2 regions of the Colwellia sp. BRX8-5 genome follow, and region 2 is predicted to be linked to the other one. Evidence: riboswitches for the same ligand, from Rfam matches in the RefSeq annotation. Region 2 holds a riboswitch; the other holds the start of a gene.
What was found. A riboswitch is a leader RNA that binds a small molecule or an ion and turns the genes downstream of it on or off. The one in region 2 is predicted to bind cyclic di-GMP.
Positions count from the first base shown of each region.

Region 1: linked by a shared signal. The riboswitch ahead of H4J62_RS16080 (GGDEF domain-containing protein) and the one ahead of H4J62_RS17415 (DUF3718 domain-containing protein) in region 2 are both predicted to bind cyclic di-GMP.

Region 1 is NZ_JACGVR010000030.1:40,547-45,149, reverse strand. Features, by position in the region: gene H4J62_RS16090 (hypothetical protein) at 1-159, opposite strand, end outside; gene H4J62_RS16085 (hypothetical protein) at 192-2,024, opposite strand; cyclic di-GMP riboswitch class I at 2,184-2,266, shown strand; gene H4J62_RS16080 (GGDEF domain-containing protein) at 2,497-3,498, shown strand; gene H4J62_RS16075 (cytochrome c) at 3,749-4,048, shown strand; gene recQ (DNA helicase RecQ) at 4,119-4,603, opposite strand, start outside.
Region 2 is NZ_JACGVR010000037.1:18,860-23,462, reverse strand. Features, by position in the region: gene H4J62_RS17425 (monovalent cation:proton antiporter family protein) at 1-207, shown strand, start outside; gene H4J62_RS17420 (patatin-like phospholipase family protein) at 606-1,760, opposite strand; gene H4J62_RS17415 (DUF3718 domain-containing protein) at 1,959-2,318, opposite strand; cyclic di-GMP riboswitch class I at 2,382-2,481, opposite strand; gene H4J62_RS17410 (3-oxoacid CoA-transferase subunit B) at 2,730-3,386, opposite strand; gene H4J62_RS17405 (CoA transferase subunit A) at 3,407-4,114, opposite strand; gene H4J62_RS17400 (hydroxymethylglutaryl-CoA lyase) at 4,183-4,603, opposite strand, start outside.

The sequences.
Region 1 (4,603 bases), on a different contig from region 2:
AATTATTGCCATAGAGTCTATATAAAACTTATTTTCTTTCTGACTACTACTGAGCTCTTTTTTCACACTAAATAATTCGCGTTGTAGAACTTCCGCTCGAAAATAAAAATAAATACTCAAAGCTACAAAAATAGCAGCAATGGACAATACAAAAATCATATTAAACCTATTAAAATAAAAAGTAATATTGACTACGCTTTAGTGGTTTCACTTAAACGCGATAAAAATATGTAAGGGTCTATATCTTGTGCTGTGGGTGATCCATAGGCGTAGCCAATTTTAAGTGAATAATCACCTAAATTGGCGAAGAATCTCAGTTTAATTGCGTTAGCTAAACTATTTAACTTAATCGCTATTTCAGCTTGAGTTTGGTGAGGACCTATCAGTAAATATTCACCATCGTTAATAGTACCCGCTTCATCAAATTCACCTTTTGACTCATTAAGTAAGATCGCTAATGTTTTTGAAACTTCGAGCATAATTTTATCATTAAAGTGAAAGGTAAGCTCTTGCCAGTTAACAACTGATAAGTAGCCAATCGCTAAGGGATAGTCGTATTTCCTCGCCATTTTATAATTCACTTGATAATTTCTTTTCGTTTGGGAGGGCGTTACCAAATAAGATAATGGCTGTTCCACTTCATCGTATACTTGATTTAAGCGCAACGTTCTTTGTCTTAATCCAAAAAAAACCAACGTAATGACTAATAGAATAACGATCACAATCAATAAATATATAACCTCTTTTTGCGCGATAAATTTTGCACTGAATTGAGTTTGTAACTTACTCTGTTCAGCGAGATTCAGGATTAAATTTCGACTTTTATCATTTGCACTTAACATTTGACTGGAGTCAATAATTAATGAGGGCTCAGCCTTTTTCTGAAACTGTTGAAGTAATTCAAGATAATTTTTATGGGCCATTAACGCATTTTTATAATCACCGTTTTGCTGATACATATGACTTAATAAAAGTAATAATTTAGCCTGCTTTTTTGATAGCTTTATGTGTTTAGCAGTTAATTCAGCTAATTGAAGGTAATGTTGATATACAGCTTTATTGTTTAATAGACTTGAGGTCTCTGCTAATAGAATTAACGAGGTTAAATAAGGCTTATTTAAGCTCTTTTCATTAAATGTAGCACTGGCTGATAATAGCCAATTATGTGAGTCACTAAATTCTCCCTGCTTTAATAACACCTCTGCCAATCCTAATTCAGCATAGGCAGCACTAATTGGAGCATTTTTATTTTTGCCGTGTTTTTGTGCTTCCCAAAAAGCATTGTAAGCATCATCAAATAAATTTAACTGAAAATAAGCACGGCCTAAGTGTAAATAAGTTTGGTCAATATTAGCCAGTTTGTCTAAATCAAATTTTAACGTTAATAGCTTATTTTGCATGGTTAGCGATGTTTGATAATCGCCTAAATAATAATATGCCGTTGCTAAAATTTCTAAAAGACAAAGGTGATCCTCATACTGAGGATTTACCGAAATCAGCACCTTAACTTGATTAAGATCATTCATCGATAAATCGTTTTTATTTTGCAACGCATAGGTAACAGCTCGATAACTCAAAGCAATTAAACGATATTTTAGCACTTGTGGAGAATCTGCCATTAAAATGACATTGGTTGCTATATTTTGAGTTTGCTCATACTTCTCCTGTAAAAAATAGCCATCTGCAACTTTCAGTAATAAATTAAACTTTATGGCTGGTTCGAGTCCTTGCAGAGAAATTCCATCTTGCGCAAAATGAAATGCTTCGCTATTTTCACCTTTATTATTGGCAACATCAGCAAGAAGGATGAAGGTTTTCCCACGAATTTGGACGGTATAATTTTCTTGAGACCCCAAAATTTTTTTTGAAAGTGTAATGATCTCTTCGTAGGGAAGGTTTTCAGCGTCTTGTAAAAAATAGCGTTCAACATCTTTAATGTTTTGCTCAACGTTTAAAGCATCATTGGCAAAACAAAATAAAGGGGCTATAAAAAAACAAAGGATCAACAACAGTTTACAGGGCATTATTAACTAAAATCCTTTATCTAATGATCAGTAGAGTGATCAGCCATAACCTATAAATTTATCTATTACTTATAGGCTTTCGTTACGGTTCAACAAATTATTCATAATAAAGGTTTACAAGCATAGTTCAACGCTTATAATGAATTTAGAGTTTCTAAAACTCGAAAAGGGCAAATCTAGTGAAAGCTAGAGACGCAAAGTTACCGGTCTAAGGGGAAACCTAGGATAGCGGAACTGCCAAGTATAGATATAGTGGGGGCTTGTCTTTATTTTGAACAGTTTGCTTTCGGTATACTTTGCGGTCCTTCCCTTCTTTTTAATTATTTTCTGTCATATATTACCTTCATTTAAAATACTATATAACTAAATATATGTTTTTTATAGACAAAAAATATATGTGGTACTTTACTTGTTTATACTAGAAAATGGTCTATTGATATTGTTAATTGGGTGTAAAAATTGAGATGGAACAATGAAGTATCATGATTCCATAAAACAAGCTGAACTAAAAATGAACATGGCCGTAAAACAATTACAGCGATGGTTTTTACCTGTCAGCCCAATTAATTATTCAGTTAGCTACGAATATATTAATAAAAAAAACATTCTTCTTAATACTGCCATTGAAAATAAACTTGCCACGGGTAAAAAGCTTGATGATTTTTTCATTGAAGAAAACTATCGTCAATTCATTTTAGGCCAAAGTAAATTCAGAGATGAACTCATTGACGACCTTGATGACGTTGTCACCCATGTTGAAAAAAACAGCCAAAAATCATCGCAGAGTATTAATAAACTTATTACCACGCTAGACAGCAATATTTCTGATCTACAATCTGCCGATAAAGAAAAAATAGTCGTTGCGGTAAATAGTATTCGCCAGGCATCTAAAGCCTTTAAACTACACCAACAAAAATTTGCTGAACATATTTCTTTTACCCGTAAAAAGACCCAGGCGTTAAAAGTTGAATTAAAAGAAGTACGTGAAGAAATTTACATGGATCCACTTACCGGTCTTTATAATCGTAAAGCTATGTCTAAGCATTTAGATTTATGGCTAACAGAAGATCCAAGTCGGCAAGTTGCCGCAATTGTCGTCTGTGTTGATCAAATTTCAGAAGTTAATCTGCAATTCGGTCATTTAATAAGTGATGTTCTCTTATCAAAAATAGCCAGTAAAGTGAGTAGTTATGTTGATGGCAGCGGTCTACCAATACGTTCAGGTGGCGATGAATTTTTAATTCTGTTACCTGATATTGACAAAGAAAGTGCTCGAGAAATTGCCAGTAAAATAACACATGGCGTTGAAAAGCTTCGCTTTGTTAGTAGTAAGTCTGGTATTAGATTACCTCAAATGACATTGTCTACTGGTGTAGACACCTTTAATATTGCTGAAAATGCCAGCAGTATCTTAAAAAAATCACGTCTGTTACTACCCGATTTATACAAAAAAAATAATACATTAAGTTCTTAATCGCTCAACAAGATTCTTTTTGCTTGATGACATTTTTCTCTCGCTGATATTTTCATTTCAATAAATAATATCAGTGATAGTATGCCCAACTTTACTCAATATAATCGGTAATAATCTTAATATACTCGGTGGTAAATCAAAGAAGATTACATTGCGAGTGCTTAGCTAAAAATAGTCGACGACAGCCTCCTTGTTTTCTCATATACTGAATGCAGTGTAAAATTCCTAACGACTAAGAGAGAAATAATTTATGAAAAAAATTACTTTAGCTGTTGCTGCTACTTTAATGATGGCGTCTCCTGTTTTTGCTGGTGATGCTGCTGCTGGTAAAGCAAAAACTGGTATGTGTGCTGCTTGTCATGGTGCTGCTGGTATCTCTGCGGTACCTATGTACCCAAACCTTGCTGGTCAAAAAGAAGCTTATCTTGCTAAACAGTTGAAAGACTTTAAAGCGGGTAAACGTAAAGATCCTGTTATGGGACCTATGGCTATGGGTTTAAGTGATGAAGATATCGCAAATATTTCGGCTTATTACGCTAGTTTAAAATAAACTCAGTAGTTATTGTTGAACCTGGTTCATCAAAAATAATATTAAAAAACGCTCAATTGAGCGTTTTTTTTTAAGCATTATGCTGTTGAATAACTTGCAAAAAGTCATGTCCATAACGGGCAAGTTTTGTATCACCAATACCATTAATATTTAGCATTTGTTGTGATGTTTTTGGCTTTATACGCGCAAGCTCTGACAACGTTGCATCATTGAAAACAATGAATGGCGCAATATCCTCTGCATCTGCAATCGTTTTACGCAAACTTCTTAATTTAACAAATAAGACACGGTCATAACGTTTATCGGTTTTATCTTGTTGCCAATAACTCGCTTTTTGCAACCTTGGTGAAGCTAACATTAAGGGTTCATCCCCTTTCAACACCGAGCGCGATGCTTGTGTTAAAAATAACGCAGATTGTTGAGAAATATCTTGCTGTAAAAATCCCAAATGAATCAATTGTCTAATAATAGCAAACCAATATCCCGGAGTTTTACTTTTACCGATAGCGAAAGTTGACACTTTTTCATGCTGCAGTTGCCTAACTTTTTCGGTTA
Region 2 (4,603 bases):
ACGGAAAACTCTTATGCTAATGGGCATTCTATAGCGTCACTGAATTTATCGGCAAAACGGGTCACGGTGGTTGCGCTTCGCCGTAACAATATTGAATCAGAGCAACCCGATGAAGCCACTATTCTTCAAGCTCAGGATACCCTGATTGTACGCGGAAAGCCTCGACGAGTAGAACGAGCAGAGCGCTTTGTTCAAAAGGGGGTTTAGCTTTTCCTTTGACTGTCCGCAGTGTTGTTAGGTCTAGATGAGTATAACGAGCAGGACATTTCATCCAAGAGAGGGGGGAGTTTTTTCTTGATTGCCGCAGTGTTGTTAGGTCTAGATGAGTATAACGAGCAGGACATTTCATCCAAGAGAGGGTAACTTTTTCTTGGATGTCCGCAGTGTTGTTAGGTCTAGATTAGTATAACGAGCAGGACATTTTATCCAAGAGAGGGGTAACTTATTTCTTGGTTGTCCGCAGTGTTGTTAGGTCTAGATGAGTATAACGAGCAGGACATTTCATCCAAGAGAGGGGGAATTTTTTCTTGGTTGTCCGCAGTGTACTAAGCCAATAAACGCCTTGTTCAACAAGGCGTTTACTTTATTACTTTAGCAATGGATCGCTATTCAAGAGATAAAAATTTTCTAATCGCAGTCTCTTGCTCCATAGCATCTTCAAATCCCAGTTTAATTAACTGCCGACAATAATTTTTTTCAAATAATAAATAACTAACAATACTTGATTCAGAGTCATTAGAGATACCTACGCTGCGTAATAATAAACGTATCGATAGTGGTAGGTCTGAAAAATACTCTACGGCCATGGCATTAAAGTCATGACTGGGATTAAGGAGAAATGATGATATCGGTTTTAAACCATCTTTTTCTTTTCTAAGTTCTGGTGGTATAAGTTTTATTGTTTCATTAATTCGTTCTAGACGTTCAATATCGCTGTGTAATGTATCTGAGAAAATAGTATCAAGTAAATGACCGGCAACAGTAGAGGTTGTCGGAGGATGAGGATTATTCACTTTACTATGAAGTGGTGCTTTAGGTTGATCAACACCAACAATAAACAAATTTTCTCCACCTAAGTGTATCGCAGGGCTTAACGGTGAAAGTTGATGTATAGACCCATCACCATAATGCTCTTGGCGAATTTTGATTGAAGGAAACACAAGGGGAATAGCGGCAGAAGCCATTAAGTGCTCACTATTAATTTGGCAAGGCTCACCACGACGTTTAGCGCGAAACCAAGGAGAAATAGACTCATCAGATTGATAAAAACTAATTGAATCGCCATTACTGTAACTTGATGCAGTAATAGAAACTGCAGATAAATAGCCACGTAAAATATTGGTGTCGATACGTTTAAAGTCGACCACCATATTCAGTAAGTCACGAAGTGGCGCGTTGTTTAGTAAACTACGCGCACTTTTATTGGCATAATCTGCTTGGAAACTTGCCAGCATACCTTTCGCCAAATGTGAGAAAACCCGAATACCATCACTATGGTATATTCGACTGGTATTAATATTCTTCCAAACCCATTCTAATTTTTTTACCCCCAAATGAAAGCATGAAGAATAACAGGCTAGCGCTGTGGTATTTATAGCACCAGCAGAGGTGCCACATATAATGGGAAAGGGGATGCCATGATTTCTAGGGACAAATTTTGATATGGCAGAAAGCACACCTACTTGATAAGCCGCTCGAGCGCCACCGCCAGTAAGTACTAAAGCATTCTTACTGTCTTTATAACTTCTTTTATTCAACATGTATATCGCAGTCTTCTTCGTATAACTTAAGTGTAATCAGTTTTTTAACCTGGTGCTAGCTTAACGAGTCAAAAAATAGATTGAAATGACTAAGGCAAAAAAAAGCCTGCAGAAGCAGGCTTTTTAAAATGACATAGAATTATTATCTAGTAAAACAGTACACTTGATTGAACAAATAACATCTACTAAAAAATAAGTTTAGCTGCTAACGCGTTCGTTAGCTGCGTCTATCAATGGTTGCGATCCGGTTTGCAAAATAGCTAAGTTTTCAGAAACAACTTTCTTTGGTAACTTTGAAATCATCAAAGAACCTGTTTTAACTGAACCATTAGACGATGCAAACGCCAACAGATTCTGTCCATTACACTCAATACCATGAAAGATAGTGCGAATTTTTAATCTATTCGTTTTTAAGAACGAACGCATGCGTTTCTTGTCGTCTGCAGCTACATACTGGCAAACGCTTTGAGCGATGTCAGCAGCTTGTGCTTTCGGCGCCGATACAACAGACGTTAATGTTAAAATAGTGATGGTAGAAGCTAGTAATAATTTTTTCATTTTAGTAACCTTGTAATTAATTTAGTTAGTAAAGGAAAAAACCACGGGATGTACCTTGTATAACGAGGTGACTCCGCTGTCATAGAATTTATATATAAAACATAAATCCCTTAGACCGGTGGTTTTGCGTAACACGATTTCACGTGTTTTGCCTTTTCTTTGTCCCTTTTAGTATTGCGAATTGAGCCAATAAATGCAAGAAAAATGTGTAATACGCTAGTGACATGCGTAAAGAAATTTAATAAAAAAAACACTTTTATCAATTTTTTTTCAAATAGAACATGTGCTTAATCGAATGGTGACTATCAAAACCATTAAGTGAACTTTAATGTAATGTTAAAATATAGAGTAAAAAAAAAGAGCTAAAGCTCTTTTTTTATTTAATCGTATGATTAATATGCCGCTAGGTTATTAAAATTTCATTTCAGGGACATGCTCAGGAACAATTAATTCACCTTCAGTGAGTTTTATTATTTCCTCAATACTGACCCCTGGTGCTCGCTCTAATAAATGAAACTTGCCATCTTTAATTTCGATAAAGGCTAAATCAGTGAGTACTCTTTTAATACAACCCTTACCTGTTAACGGTAAAGTGCAGTTAGATAAAAGTTTTGAAACACCATGTTTAGAAGCGTGAGTCATAGTAACAATAATATTGTCAGCACCCGCAACTAAATCCATAGCACCGCCCATACCTTTAATCAGCTTGCCTGGGATCATATATGAAGCAATGTTACCGTTTACATCGACCTCAAAGGCACCTAGTACTGTTAAGTCGACATGTCCGCCACGTATCATTGCGAATGACTCGGCACTATCAAAGATAGAGGCACCTTTTGCCATCGTGACCGTTTGTTTACCGGCATTAATTAAATCTGCATCAATTTCGTCTTCGGTGGGAAACTGTCCCATGCCAAGTAAACCATTTTCAGATTGAAGCATCACTTCTATTCCCGCAGGAATATAGTTAGCAACTAACGTTGGAATACCTATACCTAAGTTAACGTAATAACCGTCTTGTAATTCTTGTGCTACACGTTGTGCTAGCTGTTCTCTTGTTAAAGCCATTGTTTAGTCTCCGGAATTATTTATGACTGAGCAGTACGAACAGTTCGTTGTTCAATGCGTTTTTCAAATGTACCTAAAATCAATCGATTAACATAGATACCTGGTGTATGGATTTGGTCTGGGTCTAGCTCGCCAGGTTCAACTATCTCTTCAACTTCAACGACGGTAATTTTGCCTGCCGTTGCTGCCATAGGATTAAAGTTACGTGCTGTTTTTCTAAAAACCAAATTACCGTAACGGTCGGCTTTCCAGGCTTTAACAATTGCAAAGTCACCTTTAATTGCGGGCTCAAGGATATACATTCTACCGTCTATTTCACGCTCTTCTTTACCTTCTGCTACCGGTGTTCCATAACCTGTTGCCGTAAAAAAAGCAGGTATACCAGCACCACCAGCTCGCATTTTTTCAGCTAAAGTGCCTTGTGGTGTGAGTTCTACTTCTAATTCACCATTCATCATTTGACGTTCAAATTCAGCGTTTTCACCAACATATGATGCAACAATTTTTTTGATTTGACGGTCTTGCAGTAACACACCTAAACCGAAATCATCGACACCACAGTTATTTGAAACCATCGTTAATGCTTTAGTGCCTTTGCGCTTTATTTCACTAATTAGATTTTCTGGGATACCACATAAACCAAAGCCACCCGAGATAACGGTCATGCCGTCTTCAAGTCCTGCCATCGCTTCTTCATAGCTTGCTACTACTTTGTCAAATCCGGCCATTATTTAATCCTCATTACATTTATTTCTATAGAGTATTTATCATACATCGTCATTTATTATTATATTTATTACTGTGCACGGTAGGCATTAGAAACTTTAGATGCCGGGGTTTTACCTAATTTATCACTGATAAACCAACCGGCATGGACTAATTTATCTAAATTAATACCGCTATTAATACCTAAACCATTGAGTAAATAAACCACATCTTCAGTGGCAACATTACCTGAAGCGCCCTTAGCATAAGGGCAACCACCCGATCCAGCAATGGCACTATCAATAACGGCAATACCATTTTGTAAAGCGGTGTAAATGTTAGTTAACGCCTGACCATAGGTATCATGAAAATGAACCGCTAGTTTAGCCTTAGGTACACGGGCACTAACCGCTTGTAACATCTTCTGTACATTAACAGGTGTGCCTACACCAACCGTATCGCCAAGCGATATTTCATAACAGCCCATTTGGTAAAGTTTTTCAGCCACTTCA